4 regions of the Paraburkholderia agricolaris genome follow, and region 1 is predicted to be linked to each of the others. Evidence: riboswitches for the same ligand, from Rfam matches in the RefSeq annotation. Region 1 holds a riboswitch; each other region holds the start of a gene.
What was found. A riboswitch is a leader RNA that binds a small molecule or an ion and turns the genes downstream of it on or off. The one in region 1 is predicted to bind cobalamin.
Positions count from the first base shown of each region.

Region 2: another riboswitch for cobalamin. It lies ahead of GH665_RS10010 (HoxN/HupN/NixA family nickel/cobalt transporter); the one in region 1 lies ahead of GH665_RS33890 (TonB-dependent receptor domain-containing protein).
Region 3: another riboswitch for cobalamin. It lies ahead of cobW (cobalamin biosynthesis protein CobW); the one in region 1 lies ahead of GH665_RS33890 (TonB-dependent receptor domain-containing protein).
Region 4: another riboswitch for cobalamin. It lies ahead of cobG (precorrin-3B synthase); the one in region 1 lies ahead of GH665_RS33890 (TonB-dependent receptor domain-containing protein).

Region 1 is NZ_QPER01000002.1:2,818,266-2,820,445, forward strand. It holds gene metE (5-methyltetrahydropteroyltriglutamate--homocysteine S-methyltransferase) at 1-689, shown strand, start outside; cobalamin riboswitch at 758-959, shown strand; gene GH665_RS33890 (TonB-dependent receptor domain-containing protein) at 1,308-2,180, shown strand, end outside.
Region 2 is NZ_QPER01000001.1:2,212,893-2,215,072, forward strand. It holds gene GH665_RS10005 (DUF2946 domain-containing protein) at 1-140, opposite strand, end outside; gene GH665_RS10010 (HoxN/HupN/NixA family nickel/cobalt transporter) at 345-1,400, opposite strand; cobalamin riboswitch at 1,436-1,581, opposite strand; gene GH665_RS10015 (alpha/beta fold hydrolase) at 1,918-2,180, opposite strand, start outside.
Region 3 is NZ_QPER01000002.1:2,048,860-2,051,039, forward strand. It holds gene cobN (cobaltochelatase subunit CobN) at 1-23, opposite strand, end outside; gene cobW (cobalamin biosynthesis protein CobW) at 30-1,130, opposite strand; cobalamin riboswitch at 1,326-1,605, opposite strand; gene GH665_RS30515 (cobalamin biosynthesis protein) at 1,755-2,180, shown strand, end outside.
Region 4 is NZ_QPER01000002.1:1,771,697-1,773,876, reverse strand. It holds gene cbiE (precorrin-6y C5,15-methyltransferase (decarboxylating) subunit CbiE) at 1-697, opposite strand, end outside; cobalamin riboswitch at 782-960, shown strand; gene cobG (precorrin-3B synthase) at 1,044-2,180, shown strand, end outside.

The DNA of each region.
Region 1 (2,180 bases):
CCGAGCCGATGATCGTGGACGCAGCCTGTCATGCGCAGTCGTTGACCGACCGCCTGGTGAAAGGCGTACTGACCGGACCGGTCACCATGCTCGAATGGTCGTTTGTTCGTGACGACCAGCCGCGCTCAACCACGGCGCTCCAACTGGCGCTCGTCATTCGCGACGAAGTCGTGGACCTCGAAAAGGCCGGCATCCGCATCATTCAGATCGATGAGCCCGCCTTCCGCGAGGGCTTGCCGCTGCATAAGGCGGATTGGTCCGACTACTTCGACTGGGCGACCCGGGCCTTCAGGATTTCAGCGGGCGGCGTCTCCGACGCCACGCAGATCCACACCCATATGTGCTACTCGGAGTTCAACGACATTCTGCCGTCGATCGCCGCGCTGGATGCGGACGTGATTACGATCGAGACATCCCGCTCTTCGATGGAGTTGCTCGACGGCTTCGGCGAGTTCGCCTATCCGAACGGAATCGGACCCGGCGTATACGACACCCATTCGTCGCGCGTGCCGAGCGTCGAAGCCATGCAGCGGCTGCTCGAACGCGCATGCGAGGTCATCCCCGCCGAGCGTCTGTGGGTCAACCCCGACTGCGGCCTGAAAACCCGGGGCTGGCCGGAGACGGAAGCCGCCTTGTCCAACATGGTGCTGGCCGCCAGGGCACTGCGGCAAAGGCTCGCAACCCAGTAAGCCAGACGTAATAACAACAGGAAGCGTACCGCCAACGCCGTAGTGATTGACGGCCACCACGACGCATCGGTACGCTTCGCGCTGATGGTTCCCGTTACCGGGATCAAAAGGGAACGCAGTACGAGCAGCCATGCTCCGAATCTGCGGCTGCCCCCGCAACTGTAAGCGGCGAGTCCGTGCCATTCATGACCACTGGAGCAGAGCACCGGGAAGGTCGGCACGTGACATTGACCCGTGAGCCAGGAGACCTGCCATCGAACCGAGGTCTGCGCAGCCGCACCGGGCGGGGTGTCCCGATGTGCAAGCACCGCTCTTGAGCGGTCGCCCGCTGCAAAGACAGCCCAAGCCTCAGGATCTGTCATGTCCACTGCTGTTCAACCCGGTTCCCTACAAGGGGAACCTCGCGCTGGCGCGTCATCGCCATTGATAGCGCTTTCGCCGCCTTCAGGATTGCCGCCTGGCCTGGCTCGTTCGTCCCCTATCGCATGAAGCGCTACGACGAACTGGAAGCCTGTTGCGCCAGACGTTAAACCTTTGAACGCGGCTAAACGGCCTGCTGGCCCCCTAGCCCCGTAGCCCTCTACCCACAGAAATCTGCAAGAACGAACACATCTCATCATGAAGTTCCGCCAACTCATCATCACCTCCGCCCTGACCGTCTCGGCATGGCAGGTTGCACAGGCCGCGGACGGCACGTCGTTGCAGCAGCCGGAGCAGACTCCGGCAGAAACCACGCTGCCGAATATTCTCGTCAGCGGCGACACGCAACATCTGCCGCAATCGTTCGACCGACGCTTCGCCACCACTCAGGTCCTGACGCGCGCCGATCTCGACCGTCTGTCGCCAGCCGATCCGAGTATCACGCAGGCCCTCGCCACGCTGCCTGGCGTCACCATTTCGCAAAGCGGCGGACCAGGTTCTTCCGCCGCGGTCAGCATCCGGGGCTCGTCGGCCAGTCAGGTCGCGGTGTTTATCGACGGCATCCGGGTCGGTTCCTCGACCACCGGGCAAGCTGCGTGGGCCGATCTGCCAACCTCCGCGTTCGACCGCGTCGAGGTGATCTCGGGACCGGCGGCCGCCTCGTTCGGCGCGGACGCGATGGGCGGCGTCATACAGTTATTCACCAACCATGCATCCAATCAGCCGAATCGGACCACGGTCTCGGTAGGCGGCGGTTCGAACAAGACCTTCGACACACAGCTCCGCACGTCGGGCAGTATCCCGTCCACGGGTCCGCTCTCCGCACTCTCGGGGCTGACCTACTCGCTCGGCCTGCACGACTACAACACTGCCGGGATCGATGCGACCCAGCCGTACGCCTATGGTCACGAGGACGGCCGCAATCCGTACCACGCGCAGGACGTGGACGCGCGACTCGGCTACGCACACGACAACTGGTCGCTCTCCGCGTTCGCTCTGTATCACAAGTCCGATCTGTCGTACGACAATGCAGGCGGCGCCGACCGGCAACTCGATCATCAACTGACGACG
Region 2 (2,180 bases), on a different contig from region 1:
GCGGTGCAGTAGCTCGAGAGGGCTTCGCCCAGCCGGTTATGTGCCGCGAGCGCCTGCGAAACCGTTGGCGCAAGCGTGCTCATCAGGATCGCAAGCAATCCGAGCAGGTTGCCAATCTTCAGGAGGCGCGAGCGAAACATGCTGAGGACGGAGCACGCAGACAGGTAAGAGCGAGGCGCTGATTATGCCACGCGGCTATTCAGCCAAAGATACAAGGTTTCACATGTCCAATGTAGCGCTATTACTAATTTTAATGTGGGGTTACAACCGGCTTACGAGTGTGTGAGGTCACGCGTTCAATGCGGTCAGTCCGCTCGAATCCAGAGGCGGACTGACGCGTGCCGTTAGCGGCTTACTTCCAGTTCGTCGAAACGCTTTGCCCGATAGATCAGGACTGATGTAACCCAGCTGAGAACGAAGATGCCGATGATGATGTAGCCGAGGGTTCCGAAATTATCATTGAGCGTGCCGATGGCATCCCACACCGGACCTTGCAGCTTCAACTGGTCGGCGATCAGCCCCAGCGCTTCGATACCGCCGATCACAACCGCCACGATGACCGACACCAGCGTGATGGTCATGTTGTAGTAGATTTTGCGGATCGGTTTCAGGTAGGCCCAGCCGTAGGCGCCTAACATCAGGTGTCCGTCAAGCGTATCGATCAGCGACATGCCGGCGCTGAACAGGACGGGAAACACCATGATCGCCCACGGAGAGAGACCCCTGGACGCCTGGGTTGCGGCGATCCCGAGCAATCCGATTTCGGTTGCCGTATCGAATCCCAGGCCAAACAGGAAGCCCAGCGGGTACATGTGCCAGCTGCGCGTAATCAGGCGGAACAGCGGGCGAAAGAGCCGGGACAAAAACCCGCGATCCGCCAGCAGCATGTCGAAATCGTCTTCGACATATTTGCCGCCGCTTCTGACGTGACGCCACGCGCTATAGATCGACTTGAGAATGATCAGATTCATGAGCGCGATCGCGAACAGAAACAGCGCCGACACCAGGGTTCCGACGATTCCGCCAATTTCCTTGTAGTGATCGAAACGCGTTTGCATGGCGGACGCAGTAATCGCAACGGCGACGGACGCGAGCACGACAACCGTTGAATGGCCAAGCGAAAAGAAGAAGCCCACTGCCACAGGCCGCTTCTTTTCCTGCATCAATTTGCGCGTGACATTGTCGATTGCGGCGATGTGATCGGCGTCGACGGCATGACGCAATCCGAAACCATAGGCCAGCAGCGCGGTTCCGAGCAGCAGCGGATGGTTGCGGAATGCCACGACGGCCCAGATCCACGCGAGCACGTTGATCGCGATTAACAGGCTGTAGATACCGAAGAGCTTGCTTCGCACCTCCGTACTCGAGTCACTGAAAACTTTTGCAAACTGAGAAATCATCGGTTAGGTCCTTGGGAGGAGCGCGTCCCATTTGAGGTAGAAGCAGGGCGACAAGAGGTCTGACTCCCGGTTCGGCAATCGTGAAACTGCCCAACCGGATACAGCGGCGCGACCGTGCCGGATTCTCACCGGCTTCACTTTCCGTCCTGACAAGGTGATGCCTGACGCTTATACAATGCGCGCGCGTCGAGCGGCAAGTATGGTTTGTGTCGTAATCGATATTCGTGCATCCCGCATCCGCTTTTGTCTGAGAGTTTGAGAAACATGCACAAGAGTCATGCCACCTTCGATCCAAACAGCCGGAGAATGCCGTTGCCATGGGGATTTCAGCCGATCCTGCAAACGATCCCATGTGCTGCCGGCATGCACCTGTCTGGCGCAACATGCGCAACGGCTGGGCCTGGGCGTCATGGCGGTGCATGCGGATGCAGAATCGTTTACGCCGGGGCGCTTATCCGGCATCCGCAAGACGGTTCGCCGCGAGGCAAACGCACAAGGGCGGGCAGCACCTCGGTCTTCATTGCCCGGTAGCCGTTCTGACGAACTCGGCCAGGTCGCGATTGAAACGATCGGGTTCCTCAATAAACGGCGCGTGGCCTGATTCAGCGTACACCTTGCTGACGATGCGAGGATTGAGCGCGGTGGCGCGGGCAAGCGTCGCGTGGGTATCGACCAGCGAATCCTTGCCGCCGTAGAGGAAGAGCAATGGCACATGCGCGTTGCCGAGACCCTCAGCGGCGAACACCGTCATCGTAGGGACTTCTCTTTGCATGTCCCAGG
Region 3 (2,180 bases), 770 kb from region 1:
GGCGTGGTGCGCAGCAGATGCATGAGCGCTTACGCCTGTTGCGGCTGGACGCTCGCTGCGACGCCCAGGGCGGCGTCGAGTGCCTGTTGCAGCGCGGCCTGGTCGAGGTCTTCGCCGATCAGCACGAAGCGGCTTTGCAGACCTTCGCCCACTTCCCCGGCTTGCCAGCGGCGGTCGAAGTAACTATCGAAACGACGGCCCACGCCCTGGATCACGAGGCGCATCGCCGCGCCCGGCAGCGCAGCGAAACCCTTGACGCGGTAAATCGTGTTCGTTTCGACCAGCCCTTGCAACGCGGCGATCACCGCCTCACGCGACGAAACATTCGCCTGCACCACCACCGAATCGAACTCGTCATGGTGGTGATCGGCGTCGTCAGCCGAACCATGGTGATCGTGGCGCAAGTGGATCGTTTCCTCCGAGGCCGCTTCGAGACCCAGCAGCGTATGCAGGTCGAGCTGGCCCATCTGCGCGCGTACGATCTTCACCTGCGCCGGAATTTCTTCACGAATAAGCGCTTCGACCGAAGCCTGATGCGATTCGTCAAGCAGGTCGGTTTTGTTCAGAATCACCAGATCGGCCGCCGACAATTGATCTTCGAACAGTTCGTGCAGCGGCGATTCGTGATCGAGGTTTGGATCGGCCTTGCGCTGCGCGTCCACCGCAACCGGATTGTCGGCGAACTGGCCGCTCGCCGCGGCCGGCCCGTCAACCACGGTAACGACCGCGTCGACGGTAAAGCTATTCTTGATCTGCGGCCAGTTGAAAGCCTGCACGAGCGGCTTCGGCAACGCGAGACCGGAGGTTTCGATCAGCACGTGATCGATCTGCTCGCGGCGCTCCACCAGCTTTTCCATCACCGGGAAAAACTCTTCCTGCACGGTGCAGCACAGGCAGCCGTTCGCGAGTTCATACAGTTGGCCTTCGGTTTCGACGCCGTTTTCATCGCAGCCGATGCCGCAACCCTTGAGGATTTCCCCGTCGATGCCGAGTTCGCCGAACTCGTTGACGATCACCGCGATGCGCTTGCCGCCCGCGTTCTGAAGAATGTGCCGCAGCAGCGTGGTCTTGCCGCTGCCGAGAAAACCCGTGACGATGGTGACGGGAATCTTGCGCATTTGAATTTGCATCGTGAGGTCCATCCGTAGGAGTTGCAGGTGCACGCCGGCGCGTTTGCGCGTTTTGTCTGTATCGGTCATGCAAACGGGGCCGCGCCCTGCAGGCAATAACGATAACAATGGCAAAACACGGGGACGAACAACGGCGTTGCCGGGGCAACAGAAAACAGAAATGCGGTCATGAACGCACCGCCGCATCCCCGCGGGGTCGTTCTTCGTCGTCTGGCCGGTATCCGGGCTGGCGAAAGCGCCGCTTCCCCTTCCCGGACGAGTGGTTTCTCGTCCAGTGGTCATATGCCGACGCGGCCTTGCGCGTGGACATCGAAGCCGGCTCCGCGGCGCCAGACAATCAATCTGGAACCGCATTTCGCTTACCGTTGCGGGGGCAGCACAGGTTAGCCCGGTCCATGGCAGGTGGGCACCCTGTTTCCCGTTTAACTGCATGCGCACGAGCGCGCACACGAGCACCAAAGTGCGTGCGAGTTTAGGCCGAGAGCCCCATGCCGTCAAGGAAACACGGGGTGTAGCAGGGCCTTTTCGCCATGCCGGCGCGACCTGCCGTGTGCTATTGTATGCGCGCGTTGGGTGCCCGCCCCTACGGGCCGCCTGGACCACCGCAACTCTCGCAGACCCTTCATGAAAACACTCAGCATCGGCATCGGTTGTCGCTTGCACAGTTCGGCTGAGCAGATCGAAGCGGCTGTGCGCGCCACGCTCCGCTCGCATACATTCGGCGAAATCGCTGCGATTGCCTCGGTCGACACCAAAGCCCACGAAGCCGGTTTGCTCGAATTCTGCACACGCCACGCGCTGCCGCTGAAGTTGTTCAGCCGCGCGCAAATTGCGGCGATATCCGTGGACGATCCGTCGGCGGCGGTGCGCGAACATCTCGGCATAGACGGCGTCTGCGAGCCATGCGCGCTGCTCGCTGCGGCCGGCGCGTTCGATGTGGCCGATGTGGCCGATGCCCACAACACGCGGCTGCTCGTGCGTAAAACCGTACACAGTGGCGTCACGGTGGCGATAGCCTCCTCGGGCAGCGCCCAGGCCGTCGGCGAACAG
Region 4 (2,180 bases), 1.0 Mb from region 1:
TGGTCAACTGGCCGTCGTGGCGAAAGGCGTCGTCGGGCAAGCCGGTGGTCAACGGCAAACGCGGCGCGCCTTCCGTTGCACGGCATTCAAGCGCGACCAGGTTCAGCGCCGCCACGTCGCCCGCGGACCACTGGTCGGCGCGTCCGTCGATACACCGCTCCAGGTCGCCGCCCAAATGTTCCAGCACGCTCATCCGGGTCGCGCCGAAACCGCGCGCGTTCAGCAACTCAGCCAGCGCTGCGGGTGTACGCCCGTCAGCGCTCAAAACGAACACGCGTGCGCCGTCGTACAAATGGGCATTCAGCGCCGGCAATGGCCGCCCCACTAGCGAAACCGTGGCCACATCCTGCAACGGCCAGCCCAGCCGTGCAGCCGCTAGCGATAGCGACGACGGCGCCGGCAGCACCCGCAATTCACCGGTCGGCAATTGCCGCGCCAACGTGGCGCCGACGCCGAACAGCATCGGGTCGCCACTCGCCAGCACACACACGGGCCCACCACGCTCCGCCAGCAAAGGTGCAAGATCGAACGGCTTCGGCCATGCCGTCCGGCGCGCAGCCAGACGCCTGGGCAGCATCGCCAGATGACGTTCGCCGCCATAAACCACCGACGCTTCCAGCAAAGCACGCCGCGCGGGCCGCCCCAAACCGGCGAAGCCGTCATCGCCTATGCCCACCACAGTCAGCCACGCCGGCATGCATCCATCCTCATTCTGTATCGTCAAATATTGCGCTGTGCCACGCCGGTCAAAGCGTCCAGCCTCGTTGTGCTGTTCGAAAAAAGGCATAATACAGCCGCCGGTGCCCTTCGGGGCCGAAGAGGGAACACAGTGTCGCTGTGGCTGCCCCCGCAACTGTATGCAGCGAGTCCGCCTGCGCTGCGCGCCACTGGTTCGACCGGGAAGGCGGCGGCGGACGATGACCTGCCAGCCAGGAGACCTGCCGGCCAGACTGTTCGTGCCAGCCACCATCGGGCGGGGTGTACCGATGCCGCAGCAATGCCCGTAAGGGCGGCGCTCGGGCCATCGCGCGACGCTCAACCCGGTGTCCGTCTTGAATCAAGCTTCGCCCTCCACTGTTTTACCCGACGCGGCGCTCGCGCTGCGGCCTTCGGCGTGTCCGGGGCTGCTGCGCATCGTCGCCGCGCGCGACGGTGGGATCTGCCGGATCAAACTGCCCGGCGGTGAGTTGAGCGCCGCACAGGCCATCGCGATCGCCGAGGCCAGCACGCGGCATGCAAGCGGTGTAATCGAGCTGACCAATCGCGCGAATCTGCAGGTGCGTGGCGTGCATGCTGTACAAGGCGGGCATGAAACGGCACTGATCGCGGCACTCGTCGACGCGGGCCTTGGACCGGCTGTCGGACCGATTCCAGCCAACGCTGCGGTAGATGCTGCCAGTTTGCTGCTCGCGACTTCGGCGGACGACGTGCGCAATGTGATGGTGAGTCCGACTGCCGGGCGCGATCCATTTGCACTGTTCGACACGCGGCCCCTTTGCACCGAACTGCTTGCCTTGCTGCAAACCGAAGCGCGTTTCGCGGCGCTGTCGCCCAAATTCGCGCTATTGCTCGACGGCGGCGAGCGCCTTGCGAGAGTCGATCATCCGCACGATGTCTGGCTGGCGGCGACGCAAGCCGATGACGGCGTGCGATTTGTGTTCGGCTTGGCCGGTTGCCCCGCTGGAGAGACGAACGCGAAACCTGGCGCCCTCGGCGCCGTACTGCCTACGCAGGTCACCGGCCTGGTTCGCGCGCTGCTGCATACGTTCCTCGATCTGGCCGCCGCCGATGCCACGCGCATGCGTCATCTGCTTACCGCGCATTCCATCGACGCCGTTTTGCAGCACGCTCGTCAGTACATCGATTTCCCGCTGTCACGCGACGCGTCGCTCGCACACTGGCAACGCGGCACGCCTGCCGATGCCACGCTGCGGCTCGGCGCGCACGCTCAACGCGTCGTGGGCCTGCAGCACGCGGGCGGCCAACCGCCTCTCGGACGCCTCGACGCCGCCACCTTGCACCGCCTCGCCAAACTCTCCCAACAGCACGGCAACAGCACGCTGCGCATCACGCCCTGGCAAAGCGTCCTGCTGCCCGATATCGCAGCAAACCATGCGGCCGCCGTGCTCGCGGAAATGAACGCGCTAGGTCTCGCCTGCGATCCCGCGCAGCCGATTACA